Regions from separate parts of the Enterobacter sp. genome, predicted to be linked through region 1. Evidence: predicted binding sites of a transcription regulator. Region 1 holds the regulator's gene; the other holds the start of a gene.
What was found. Region 1 encodes PurR, which represses purine synthesis genes. Its sites were predicted from a motif close to CANGCAAACGTTTGCNTG; they were not measured.
Positions count from the first base shown of each region.

Region 2: galS (HTH-type transcriptional regulator GalS) is a predicted target of PurR. The motif match lies at 5,638-5,655, and genes of this name have one in related genera.

Region 1 covers NZ_CDRQYH010000023.1:15,905-23,146, forward strand. The annotation lists gene ACWYRJ_RS09475 (riboflavin synthase subunit alpha) at 1-350, shown strand, start outside; gene cfa (cyclopropane fatty acyl phospholipid synthase) at 383-1,531, opposite strand; gene punC (purine nucleoside transporter PunC) at 1,830-3,029, opposite strand; gene punR (DNA-binding transcriptional activator PunR) at 3,144-4,055, shown strand; gene purR (HTH-type transcriptional repressor PurR) at 4,073-5,098, opposite strand; gene cydH (cytochrome bd-I oxidase subunit CydH) at 5,396-5,485, shown strand; gene ACWYRJ_RS09505 (MFS transporter) at 5,649-6,815, shown strand; gene sodB (superoxide dismutase [Fe]) at 6,854-7,242, opposite strand, start outside.
Region 2 covers NZ_CDRQYH010000063.1:333-7,574, reverse strand. The annotation lists gene ACWYRJ_RS16515 (glutamine synthetase family protein) at 1-537, shown strand, start outside; gene mglC (galactose/methyl galactoside ABC transporter permease MglC) at 588-1,598, opposite strand; gene mglA (galactose/methyl galactoside ABC transporter ATP-binding protein MglA) at 1,614-3,134, opposite strand; gene mglB (galactose/glucose ABC transporter substrate-binding protein MglB) at 3,214-4,212, opposite strand; gene galS (HTH-type transcriptional regulator GalS) at 4,507-5,529, opposite strand; gene yeiB (DUF418 domain-containing protein YeiB) at 5,685-6,842, opposite strand; gene folE (GTP cyclohydrolase I FolE) at 6,862-7,242, opposite strand, start outside.

The DNA of each region.
Region 1 (7,242 bases):
TTATGTCGGGGCACATCATGACCACCGCCGAAGTGGCGAAAATCGTGACCTCGGAAAATAACCGTCAAATCTGGTTTAAAATGCAGGACCCGTCATTAATGAAATACATTCTCTATAAAGGATTTATTGGCATTGACGGGATTAGCCTGACGGTAGGGGAAGTGACGCCAACGCGTTTTTGCGTGCATTTAATTCCTGAAACGCTGCAGCGCACCACGCTGGGCGCGAAAAAACTGGGGCATCGCGTGAATATCGAAATCGATCCGCAGACCCAGGCTGTGGTGGATACGGTTGAGCGCGTGCTGGCAGCAAAAGAAGCCGCAATAATAAAGACCGCCGAAGAAGAATAAAAAATAACCCCGGATATCCGGGGTTATTTTATTTAGCGTGCGACACGCAGTCCGTGTTCTATCCCACGGCTGAATACCACCTGCCAGAGCTGAATATCCCGTGCGCGAAACGCCCCCGCGCAGGCATTCAGATAATAGCTAAACATTCGTTTGAATCGTTCAGAATAGTTGTCCGCAATCTCTGGCCAGGCTTTCTGGAAACGTTCATGCCATGCCATTAAGGTGGTGTCGTAGTCCGCGCCAAAGTTATGCCAGTCTTCCATCACGAAATGGGGTTCACTGGCGTTGGCAATCTGGCGAACGGACGGTAAACAGCCATTCGGAAAGATGTATTTGTTGATCCACGGGTCAACGTTGTTGTCGGTCCGCTTAGAGCCGATGGTGTGCAGCAGGAAGATGCCGTCCGGTTTCAGATTCCGGTCCACCACCTCAAAATAGGTATCGTAGTTTTTTGGCCCCACGTGCTCGAACATGCCGACGGAAACAATCCGGTCAAACTGTTCATTCAGGTCACGGTAGTCCTGCAGCCTGATATCCACATCGAGATCCTGGCAGCGCTCCCGCGCCATTTTTTGCTGTTCCGCTGAGATCGTCACGCCGACCACGCTGACGGCATAATGCTTCGCCATAAAATATGCCAGCCCACCCCAGCCGCAGCCGATATCCAGCACGCGCATGCCGGGCTGTAGCTGCAGCTTCTCGCTAATCAGACGCAGCTTCGCCTGCTGAGCCTCTTCAAGCGTAGAGGCCTCTTTCCAGTAGGCGCAGGAGTATTGCATGAAAGGGTCCAGCATACGGCTGAACAAATCGTTGCCAAGATCGTAATGTTCTTTGCCAACGATCCATGCGCGTTTTTTACTCTGGAGATTGAAAAGTCGGGCAGAGGCGACGCGCAGGGTGTCTTTCAGGTTGCGAGGGAGTTGATTTTCAAGACCGGCACGCAACACGCTGGCGAAAAAGGTATCCAGACGTTCACACTCCCACCAGCCGTCCATGTAGCTTTCTCCCAGGCCTAACGACCCTTCCCGCAACACGCGTTTAAAAAAGTCGGGATGTTTAACCTGAGGATCGGATGGCGATGATCCATTGGTAGTGATGCCTGCTCGACCTAACAGTTCACTGACGATCCGGGACCAGTTATCGTCCGGAACGCTGACTTCTTCTATACACGATGAACTCATAGCTTCTCCATCACCCTACTGTGATCAGAACCTTAAAACAGCGTAGACGCTTTTTTTGGTTTGTGAGAAATCTCACGGTAAATACCGCGAGGCTAGTATCCGACGTAGAACAGAGGAAGGGAGATAACCCTTGCCGAAATGCCTTCCATGGTAAAACGGGAGCACTCCGGCTCCCGTTAACACTTAATATTTATCGTATTTAATCGAACCAAATTTAGTATAGGCTTCAAAATTTGGTGATTCAATAGAAAATTGTTAGCAACCTAATCACTGAAATATAACATGATTTCTGGCGCAATCAGGCATGCGAGGTTTCCACCTGAGCACCGTTATCCTGCTCACGCTGTGCGGAGGCCTGCATGCGATAGCCCAATACCGCCAGCGCTACGGTGAACAGCATCACGCTGGTGGTGGTCAAAAGCGGCGTAGCAATCAGCGCCGAGACCACCAGGCTTGCCAGGAAGCACAAACCCAGCTGCAGGGTGTTCTGCAGCGCGGCGGCGCGGCCTGTTGCCTGCGGGAACGGTCGCAGGGCCTGCGCCACAACGATAGGGTAAATCGCCCCGTTCGCAATGGCCATTACGCAGAACGGGATCAAAATTTCGGCCAGACCGGCACCCGGAATAAAGCCAACGGCCCATGTCCCGATGACGCTCAGCGCATACAGCACCAGCAGCCACGGCAGCATCTGCTGGCCCTCCCATCTTTGCAGCGCCGCGCGACAGCCGTACCCGCCCACAAGGAACGCGATTGTCTGCGGAACATAGCTCAGGCCGATGGCTGCCGGACTGTAACCCATATCGTGCAGAATGAACGGCGAGCCGGTGAGCCATGCGAAGAAGCTTGCCGAGCAGGCGGCATAGATCAGGACATTCCCGCGATACGCTTTGGCGCTCAACAGCGAGGTGAAGGTAATCGGCTTCGCGTCGGCATGCGCCTCTTTTTTATGCGCGGGCTTGAGGGCGAGAGCCGGCAGCATCAGTACCAGGGTAATGGCAAACAGCGTGGCGAAGATGGCCTGCCAGTCGAAATGCGCGAGGATCCAGCTGCCCAGCAGCGGAGCCAGGGCAGGGGAGAGGCCCACCAGCGGCATAATGGTGGCGAAAATACGATTTGTGCGGTTAGCCGGGTAGTAGTCGGTCACCAGCGCCTGCCAGGTCACGGCCGCGGCACAGACGCCTACAGCCTGAATAAAACGCAGCACCAGCAGCCAGGTGGCGTCGCGTACCCATAACATCCCCAGGCAGCCCACGGCAAAAATGGCCAGACCCAGCAGCAGTACCGGTTTACGACCAAAGCGATCCGAGAGCGGTCCCCAGAGCAGCTGTGCAAAAGCAAAACCGGCGAGGAACAAACTCAGGCTGGCACTGATGGCGGCAGCGGGGGTTTGCAAATCTTCCTGCATCGCGGCAAAAGCCGGCAGGTACATATCGGTGGCCAAAAAGCCCAGCACGCTTAAGCCGCCGAGCCAGACTAAAAAACCGTTCCTGGGTTGCATTATTTTATTCTCCTGAGGAGGCAGGTATACATTGGCGCTGAGTGTAGGGAGTGCAAAGCCGCTTGTGAAACGCTAATATTTGGCGGGTGCATTCAAATTTTTTGCAGGCAGAAAATGTGGTCAGATTATTCTCTTGAAGTGGTCGATGCTGTCGCGCGTAACGGCAGCTTCAGCGGTGCGGCGCAGGAGCTGCACCGCGTCCCTTCAGCCATCAGCTACACGGTGCGTCAACTGGAGGAGTGGCTGGCGGTTCCGCTGTTTGAGCGGCGGCATCGTGACGTGGAATTGACGCCCGCCGGGGCGTGGTTTTTGAAGGAAGGGCGTTCTGTTATCAAAAAAATGCAGATCACCCGCGAACAGTGCCAGCAGATCGCCAACGGCTGGCGGGGACATCTTTCCATCGCGGTGGATAACATCGTGAAGCCGGAACGCACCCGACAGATGATTGTCGATTTCTATCGTCATTTCTCTGACGTTGAGCTGCGGGTCTCGCAGGAGGTGTTCAACGGGGTGTGGGATGCGCTGGCGGACGGCAGGGCGGAGATGGCGATTGGCGCGACGCAGGCGATCCCGGTCGGGGGACGTTACGCCTTTCGCGACATGGGGATGCTGAGCTGGAAATGCGTGGTGGCCAGCGATCATCCTCTGGCAGCGATGGACGGGCCGCTTAGCGACGATACTCTGCGCAACTGGCCCTCGCTGGTGCTGGAGGATACGTCCCGTTCATTGCCCAAGCGTATCACCTGGCTTCTGGACAACCAGCGGCGGGTGGTGGCTCCGGACTGGGAATCGTCGGCGACGTGCCTCAGTGCCGGACTGTGCGTCGCGATGGTGCCCGTTCATTTTGCGCGTCCGCGCATCGATACCGGCGAATGGGTTGAACTGACGCTGGAAAATCCGTTCCCGGACGCGGCCTGCTGCCTGACCTGGCAACAAAATGATGTCTCGCCCGCCATGGCCTGGCTGCTGGATTATCTGGGGGACAGCGAAACGCTGAACCGGGAATGGTTACGGGAGCCAGCGTAGCTGGCCCCGTAAAGGGATTAACGACGGTAGTCGCGGAACGGACCGTCCGCTACGGAACGGCGTTCAATCAGGCGCGGGTGAACTTCAATGGACTGCGACTCTTCGCGCTTGTTGACGATCCTGTCGAGCAGCATATTGAAGGCCGTTTCGCCCAGCGAATCTTTCGGCTGGTGAATGGTGGTCAGCGCTGGGGTGAAGAAGCGCGCGTTACGCACGTTGTCATACCCGATCACGGAAATATCCTGCGGTACGCGCAGACCCAGTTCATCGGCGGCGCAGAGCGCGCCCATGGCCATGATGTCACCCCCGCAGAAAACGGCGGTCGGACGGTGCGGCTGGGAAACGATCTGCTGCATCGCGCGGTAGCCTGATTCCGGCTCAAAGTCGCCCTGCACGATCCAGTTTTCCGGCACGGTGATCAGCGCTTCTTCCATCGCTTTCATAAAACCGGCCAGACGGCCCGCGCCGGTGTTGCGCTCCAGCGGACCCGGGATCACGCCAATCTCGCGGTGACCGCGTTCGATCAGGTAACGTCCGGCCATGTAACCGCCTTCAAAGGCATTGTCGATAACGGAGTCGGTGAAATCCGCACGCGCTTCGCCCCAGTCCATAACGACCATGGGGATATGGCGATACTCTTCGAGCATCGACAGCACGGATTCCGGATACTCGGAACACATTACCAGCAGGCCGTCAACGCGCTTCTGCGCCATCATCGACAGGTAGGCGCGCTGTTTTTCAATGCTGTTCCACGCGTTGCCCAGAATCAGGGTATAGCCTTTCTGGAAGCAGTTTTTTTCAACCGCTTCAATGATCTCGGCAAAATAGGCCGCTTCACTACTGGTCGCCAGCAATCCAATGGACTTGGTGTGATTAACCTTGAGGCTACGCGCGACCGCACTTGGCGAATAGTGCAGCTCCTTGATCGCTGCCCAGACGGCGTTGCGCGTCTCTTCCGCCACAAAGCGGGTTTTGTTAATTACATGTGATACGGTTGTAGTGGAAACGTTTGCGCGTTTTGCTACGTCTTTAATTGTTGCCATTAAATGTCACTCCAGACCATATCCTAAGCTCCTGAAAAACTTGAAGGTAAACGTTTGCCTTCTCTCACCCTTATCACGCAATCTTGAATTGCGGCACGCCGGGAAAACGACACGGGACGTCAGGAGGGGGTCAATGGCCGGTACGCTAATAAATTTAGCGTGGAATTTTGTCCTATCTTGATGAAAAGGGGAAGAGGTAAAGTGGTTATCAGTATAAATCCAGGAAGATTTTTGACGTAATCTGTGCAAAAATGAGCAAGCTCACTTTTCGTGTGGGGATTAAAAGGAGAAAAATTGATGAGTACCGATCTTAAGTTTTCGCTGTTCACCACCGTTGTTGTGCTGGCTCTGATTGTTGCGGCCGGTCTGACGGCTGCGCTGCACTGATTTACGCGGAGGGAGAGCCTACTCCCTCCCGACTCCCCGGATTGTTACTTCTCTGGCAAAAATCTTTTGCCATTTTGTTAACTTCTCATTTTTTGTGATTGATGTCATGCTTTCCGCTTCTTTGTTCTGTGTCACCACATGACACGGCATCCGGAGTTGACGCATGAAAATCAATTTTCCCCTGCTGGCCCTGGCGATTGGCGCTTTTGGGATTGGCACCACTGAATTCTCCCCGATGGGGTTACTGCCCGTCATCGCCCGCGGCGTGGACGTCTCGATCCCTGCGGCAGGCATGTTGATCAGCGCCTACGCTATCGGCGTGATGGTGGGAGCGCCGCTGATGACGCTTCTGCTTTCTCATCGCGCGCGCCGCAATGCGCTGATTTTCCTGATGGCGATTTTCACCCTCGGCAACGTGCTTTCGGCCATTTCGCCGGACTACACCACGCTGATGCTGTCACGTATTCTGACAAGCCTCAACCACGGCGCGTTCTTTGGGCTGGGGTCGGTCGTGGCGGCAAGCGTGGTGCCAAAACACAAGCAGGCGAGCGCCGTGGCCACCATGTTTATGGGGCTGACCATCGCTAACATCGGCGGTGTTCCTGCGGCAACCTGGCTGGGAGAAGCGATCGGCTGGCGTATGTCTTTCCTGGCGACGGCCGGGCTGGGCGTGGTCGCGATGGTGGCATTGTTCTTCTCCCTGCCGAAAGGCAGCGCCGGAGAACGTCCGGAAGTGCGTAAGGAGCTGGCGGTGCTGATGCGCCCGCAGGTGCTTTCCGCGCTGCTTACCACCGTTCTCGGGGCAGGGGCGATGTTTACCCTCTATACCTATATTTCACCGGTACTGCATGACATTACCCACGCAACGCCTCTCTTTGTGACCGCGATGCTGGTGCTGATTGGCGTGGGCTTCTCGATCGGTAACTATCTCGGTGGGAAATTTGCCGACCGTTCCGTGAGCGGGACGCTGAAGGGCTTCTTAACTCTGCTGATTGTCATCATGATTGCCATTCCGTGGCTGGCGCGAAACGAGTTTGGCGCCGCGGTGGCGATGGTCGTCTGGGGTGCAGCAACGTTCGCCGTGGTGCCACCGCTGCAGATGCGCGTGATGCGTGTTGCGCATGAAGCGCCGGGCCTCTCATCCTCGGTCAATATCGGTGCCTTTAACCTGGGCAATGCGCTCGGTGCGGCGGCCGGTGGGGTCGTGATTTCAGGTGGTCTGGGATACAGCTTTGTGCCGGTGATGGGGGCAATCATTGCCGCGCTCGGCCTGCTGTTGGTGATGATGTCGGGGCGTAAACAGCCAGAAGCAGCCTGCGCTGCGGAATAAACCAAAAACGCAGAAGGGCGAACCCTTCTGCGTGTCTTTTACGCGGCGAAGTTCTTCGCCACAAAGTCCCAGTTAACCAATGCCCAGAAGTGTTCCAGGTAGTTCGGGCGCGCGTTACGGTAATCGATGTAGTAAGCGTGTTCCCATACGTCCACGGTCATCAGCGGCTTCGCGCTGGTGGTCAGCGGGGTGCCCGCGTTAGAAGTGGATACGATAGCCAGTTTGCCATCCGCCTCTTTAACCAGCCACGTCCAGCCTGAACCGAAGTTCTTGATGGCGGCATCGGTGAATTTCGCCTTGAAGTCCGCGAAGCTGCTAAATGCGGCGTTGATAGCGGTAGCCAGTTCACCGACAGGTTCACCGCCGGCATTCGGCGCCAGGCAGTGCCAGTAGAAGGTGTGGTTCCACACCTGAGCTGCGTTGTTGA
Region 2 (7,242 bases), on a different contig from region 1:
CTGAACAATCGTCACGGCGAAAACGTCTTTGCTTCCCCGGTGAACGCGCTTAACAGCATGATACGTTTGTGCGTCGCGGGCCAGCTGGCGCTGATGCCCGCATCCGTCGCCATTCTTGCGCCAGGCGTCAACGCGTTTCGTCGCCTGCGTAAAAGCCTGACGGAACCCGTCTTTAACTCCTGGGGCTATAACACCCGCTCCGCCGCCCTGCGTATTCCCTGCTCGGATGAGAGTAACCGTCGTATCGAGTACCGGCTGGCCGGGGCCGATGCGAATCCGTATCTGGTGGCGGCCACTATCCTGACCGGCATGCTGTACGGGCTGGAACATATCGACGAGGGGGATCTCCCTGAACCGCAGCACGACCAACCGGAACTGCCGCTGTTCCAGCAGGAGGCGATTGAGGCCTTTGCCCGCTGTCAGTATCTCACCGACAGCCTGGGCGATGCCTTTTCCGAACAGTGGGTCGCCTGCAAGCTCTCTGAACTCGACTGGTTTGAGCGCATTGTGACCCGAGAGGAGTCCCATCTGGCATAGAGCATAAAAAAAGCCCGCTCGGTGAGCGGGCCGGGTATGGAGAGAGACGATTACTTCTTACGGGCGTACTTCAGTGAATCCAGCGCAACCGCGAAGATAATGATGGCGCCCTTGATGATGTACTGCCAGTACGGGTTCACGCCGATATAGGTCAACCCGTAGTTGATGACGGTGAAAATGATCACACCGGTCACCACGCCCAGTACCGTACCCACACCGCCGCTGAAGGAGACGCCGCCCACCACGCAGGCTGCGATCGCATCCAGCTCATACATGAAGCCGAGGTTGTTGGTAGCAGAGCCGATACGGCCCGCTTCCAGCATCCCGCCGAAGGCGTAGAACACGCCGGACAGGGCATAGATGATGAGCAGGTTCAGGGCTACGTTAACGCCGGAGACTTTCGCCGCTTCCGGGTTACCGCCGATGGCGAAGATGTTTTTGCCGAAGCGCGTTTTGTTCCACAGGATCCAGACGAAGGCCACCGCAATCAGCGCATAGAAGGTGATGTACGACAGGCGGAAGCTGCCAAGCGCAATAAACCCTTGCGTAAAGGTCGAGAAGCCGCTGTCAAAGCCCGAGATTGGCGAAGCACCGACGAAGTCGTAGTACAGGGAGTTGATACCGTAAACGATGATCATCGTACCCAGGGTGGTGATAAACGGCGTCACGTTCAGGTAGGCGATGATAATTCCGTTGATCAGACCAATCACCGCACCGATGGCGCAGACAATCAGGATCACCACGAAAATCGGCATGGTGGCCATTTCCGGGAAGACCTTGTTAGCGTTTTCCATCGACTGCAGCAGGGTTGCCGCGATAACCGCCGCCAGACCCACCTGGCGACCGGCAGAAAGGTCCGTCCCCTGGGTCACGATCAGGCCCGCCACGCCCAGCGCAATGATAATACGCACGGAGGACTGGGTCAGAATGTTACTCAGGTTCAGCAGGCTTAAGAACGTAGGGTCCTGGAAAATGATGATTGCCAGCAAGACTAAAAGAACAACGTAAATACCGCCTTCTTTCAGGTAAGTGAGAAAACTTTTTTTATTTAACGCACTCATGAGGAGCCCCTGATCTTAAAGGTGCAAAGACGCAAGACGCAAAATTTCGTTTTGCGTTGTCGTTTTGGTGTCAACAATACCGGCGACGAGACCATTGCTCATAACCAGAATACGATCCGTGATCCCTAACAATTCCGGCATTTCGGAAGAAATAATAATGATCCCTTTATTCTTTTTCGCCAGCTCGGCAATCAGCTGATAAATTTCAAACTTCGCGCCGACGTCAATACCGCGGGTAGGTTCATCCAGCATCAGAATTTCTGGCTGGGTTAATAACCAACGGCCGATAATCACTTTCTGCTGGTTACCGCCTGACAGCGAACCAATTTGGGTGCGATGGCCTGGCGTTTTCACGCGCATGGAGTCAATCACCCATTGGGTATCGCTTTTCATGCGGGAGTTATCCAGCAGCCCGACTTTGTTTTTGTAATTGCGAATGTTAGAAATTAACGAGTTAAAGTTAATATCCAGATAAGCATAAATACCGGTCGAACGACGCTCTTCCGTCACCAGCGCGAAACCATTATTAATAGCTTCGTTGGCGTTGTGGTTGTTAATTTTCTTACCGTGCAGCGTAATAGTGCCTTCGGCTTTCTCACGGATACCGAACAGGGTTTCCACGATATCGGTACGTTTTGCCCCGACCAGGCCGGCAATCCCCAGGATTTCACCTTTATGCAGGTCGAAGGAGACATCGCGTATAGACGGCTGACGTAACGAGGTCAGGTTGCGCACTTCCAGAATCACTTCACCCGGCTTGTTTTCTTTGTCAGGGAAGCGCTGGTTCAGGGAACGGCCGACCATCATGGCGATGATCTTGTCCATGTCCAGCCCTTCCAGCGGCTGCGTGGCAATCCACTGACCGTCGCGCAGGATGGTGATCTCATCGCACAGCTGGAAGATCTCTTCCATTTTGTGGGAGATGTACACAATGCCGCAGCCGCGATCTTTTAGCTTACGAATAATGGTAAAAAGGTGGTTAACCTCTTTTTCCGTTAATGACGATGTCGGTTCATCCATGATAACGATTTTCGCATCATAGGAGAACGCTTTGGCGATTTCGATCATCTGCATCTGGGAGACGGATAATGTTCCCACGCGGGCACGCGGATCGATATCAATATCCAGCTCGTCGAAAATCGCCTTGGTGTCGCGATACATTTTGTCCTGATCGACAAAGACACCTTTGGTTGGATAACGTCCCAACCACATGTTATCCATAACTGAACGCTGCAGCACCAGGTTTAATTCCTGGTGAACCATCGAGATACCGTTTTCCAGTGCTTCTTTCGCTGAATGGAAATCGATCTCTTTCCCCTGAAAAAGAATGCTGCCAGAATCTTTTTGATAGATCCCAAAAAGACATTTTAATAATGTTGATTTACCCGCACCGTTCTCCCCCATTAAGGCATGAATAGAGTGAGGACGAACTTTTAAATTAACATTATCGAGTGCCTTAACACCGGGAAATGACTTGTTGATACCGCTCATTTCCAACAGGTATTCACCGGATGACTGAGTTGTTGTGCTGACCATAATTATACCTTGTTGGCCTCGCATATCGCGTTATAAAAGGGCGCAACGAATTGCGCCCAGTGGAGACAGTACCGCTAACTTATTTACCGATAAACTCAGCCAGGTTGGACTGGTCTACGCCCACGTAAGGTACGCGAACAATTTTGTTGTCAATTTTCCAGTTGGTGCCATCTGCCGCGCCTTTGCCATCGGCGAGGTTTTTCGCCAGATCGAAGGTGGCTTTCGCCTGGTTGTTGGCATCGTTCAGCACGGTACCGGCCATCGCACCGGATTTAACCAGCGCCAGCGCTTCTGGCAGTGCATCCACGCCGAATACCGGGATTGAGGATTTGTTGTGTGCTTTCAGCGCTTCTACCGCACCCATTGCCATCGCATCGTTGTTGGCGATAACGACTTCGATTTTGTTGGCATTAGGGCCGGAAAGCCACGCGTCCATCTTATCTTTCGCCTGAGCGGTATCCCACATCGCGGTATCTAACGCCAGCTGCTGGGTTTTCAGGCCTTTGTCGTTCAGCTCTTTGATAACGTAGGTAGTACGCGCTTCAGCATCCGGGTGGCCTGGCTCGCCTTTCAGCAGCACGAACTGAATCTGACCGTCTTTATTCAGGTCCCAGTTCGGGTTCGCCGCCCAGTGTTTCGCGATCAAATCGCCCTGAATAATACCGGACTCTTTGGAGTCAGTACCGACGTAATACGCTTTGTCGTAGCTATCCAGCGCCTTACGGGAAGGTTCTTTGTTGAAGAAGACGATCGGCACGTTCTGACCGCGCGCTTTTTCAATGACCGTGCCTGCTGCAGCCGGGTCAACCAGGTTGATGGCTAGGGCTTTCACGCCTTTCGCCAGCAGAACGTCGATCTGGTCGTTCTGTTTGGACTGGTCATTCTGGGAGTCGTTCATCAGAAGCTGAACGTCTGGCGCTGCTTTCGCATCTTTCTCAATCGCTTTACGCACAACAGACATGAAGTTGTCGTCGTATTTATAGATGGTCACACCAATACGGGTATCCGCAGCGTGCGCTGCTGCACCAAAAAGCATGCTTGCCATTACAGCAGACAGGGTCAACACCTTCTTATTCATGGTATCTCCGGTTTTTTTATGCAGGGTAGTTCTTGTGAATAACGATCGGCGGGCAGGTGTTAATAAAACGTTACTGACAGCCGAAGTTCACTTATAAAATTTCTCTCTTCCGTGTTCGGTAACGCTCCAGAAATGCGTTTTATTCGTTGTTTGCGGCACATTGGCTATAGTGAAAGTGAATAATCACTGTTACATAGCGTTTCAGCCCCTAAAACGCTGACATCATAGTCAGCGCCTTGTTAAGATACTGTGAATTTACTCACAGATTGAAAACGGTTACATCACCTGATCTAATCAGTTAGTGATCGGAACCACAATTTGCCGAGCAGCGACGGAGTGGCGACGTACTAAAGTCGGCATGAAACAGTGCGTTGCGCCCGGATCCAGCAGCCCTGCCGCTCCCTGTAACGCCAGCTCAGTCGCCAGTTTCGCCATAGAGGCAATGGGGTAGCGCACCGTTGTCAGCTGCGGGTCGGTGTAACGGGCAATCGGGATATCATCAAAACCAATGAGTGATAAATGCTGTGGCACCGCAATGCCGTTATCCTTCAGTGCCGTCAGGGCGCCAGCCGCCATGCTGTCGTTATAGGCAAACACCGCAGACAGCTGCAGATTGCGGCCCAGCAGCTCCACCATCGCCGCTTCACCGCCCTGCATGTCCGGCGTGCCGGTCCCCACCCAGCTTTCGGATGGCGTAATGCCGTGCTCTTTCAGGGCATTTTGCCAGCCTTCGTGCCGCAGTTCGTCATCTTCAATCTGATGGCTGGAGGCCAGATAACCGATCCGCTGATGCCCGTTGTTGATGAGCATTTTCGTGGCCATCATGGCGCCGCTGACGTTATCGAGCCCGACGCAGCGGTGAGCATAGCCGGGGACAATGCGGTTGATCAGCACCATGCCCGGGATCTGCTCCATCAATCCGGTTAGCTCTTCATCGCTCAAGGCTTTTGAATGGACAATCAGGGCGTTACAGCGCTGGCGGATCAGCACTTCAATGGCATGACGCTCTTTTTCCGCTTCATGATAGCTATTACCGATCAGGACATATTTCTGATGCTGCTGTGCCACCATGTCGACCGCTTTCACCAGCGCGCCGAAAAAGGCATCCGAGACATCCATCACCACCACGCCGATGGTGTCGCTGACCTGCGTCGCAAGCGCCTGGGCATTGGCATTTGGCCGGTACCCGAGCTGGGTCACGGCTTTCATTACGGTTTCTCGGGTTTCAGGGCTGACCAGCGCGCTATTGTTCAGCACGCGTGAGACGGTAGCCACAGAAACGCCCGCCTGACGGGCGACGTCACGAATGGTGATCATATTCACCATCCTTCAAAGGATTGCAGCAACTCACAGACACCCCCTGTGTTTAGCAAGGTGGCTATTTTGGCAGCGAGAGAAAGGGGACTACGTGAAGAAGCTCACACTCATGAAAACGCTTACATCCGTTTTGTTAATGATTGTGATCCAGATCGTTATCTGGATGTGTTTTTCAATGATACCCCTGAAGCATATGCGGTTAACTGACGCCACACCCACTCCAGCGGTCCCTGGCGGAAATAGCGTAGCCAGAGAACAGAAAACGCCAGGTTTACCACCCAGACCGGAATAACAAACGCCAGCAGCGTAAGGCGGTCGAATTTCATAAACAGGCCAAAACGATAGAAAAGCGTGGTGCATATGAGCGTTTGCAGGAGGTAATTGCTCAACGCCATTCGGCCCACGCAGGCGATAGCGCTGACAATCCACAGGCGGGAAAGCGTTGGCCAGAAGCCATAGATCAGCGCCGCGTAGCCGATGGTCTGGAACGGCGCGCTCAGTTCACGCGGCACCTGGAGCAGGAACGCGCACCAGCGGTAATCCCAGTGGATATGCCACTGCACAATCACCGCCGGGAGGTTAATCAGCACGCCAAGCAGCACCAGACCGGCGCCGGTACGACGATAGTGACGCAGGCTGAATTCTCCTTTCAGCCACCCGGTGCGCATCAATGACGCGCCCATCAGCATCATGCCCGCCAGCTGCCAGCCGTATTGCGCGCCCAGCGCAAGGAGGTTGTCCCCCAGCATATCCGCGCGGTTGCTTATCGCTTCCGTACCACCTTTCAGCTTCCAGAACTGTTCGTACTGCAGGTTAGCGGCATCCGGGATCCATGAACGGTTTGTCGCCTCGCCGGAGATCATCCCCAGCAATAGCAGGACGCCAAGCCCCATCACATACAGCATCACGCCGGTGTTAAACAGGCTTTTTACGCTGTGCGCATCGCGAATGAGGCGCCAGCAGATGAGCCCGACTAACCCATACGCGAGAAGAATATCGCCGTCCCAGAAGAACAGGCCGTGGATAAAGCCGAGGAGAACCAGCAGCGTCAGGCGCGACTGGATCCAGCGCGTACCGCGTTTGAGGAGAAGCTGCAGGCCTGCGCCAAACAGCAGGGCAAAGAGCGTGAGGAATTTGACCTGCGCAAAGAGATCGAGGATCGCCCACGTCCAGGCATCACTGCGCGTGATGTCGCCATACCACGCAGGATTGAGATAAGCCGCCTTCGGCAAACCGAAGGCGGCGATATTAAGCAGCAGGATACCGAGAATGGCGACGCCGCGAACAAAATCGAGCGTGACGTTTCGCTCCATGGTCCCTGCCCTGTAAGACTTAGTTGTGATGACGTACGGCGCGCAGGAACTCCTGGCGGGTATTCTGGCTTGACTTAAACAGGCCGCCCAGCGAGGTGGTGGTCGTTGCACTGGTCGCATCACGCACGCCGCGCGCCTTCACGCAGTAGTGAACCGCGTCGATAGAGACGGCCACGTTATTGGTGCCCAGCAGCGTTTGCAGCGCAGTCAGGATCTGCTGCGTCAGACGCTCCTGCACCTGCGGACGCTGGGCAAAGAACTGCACGATGCGGTTGATCTTCGACAGGCCAATCACCGTATCTTTGGGGATATACGCCACGGTCGCTTTACCGTCGATGGTCACGAAATGGTGTTCGCAGGTGCTGGTCAGCGTGATATCGCGGACCGTTACCATCTCATC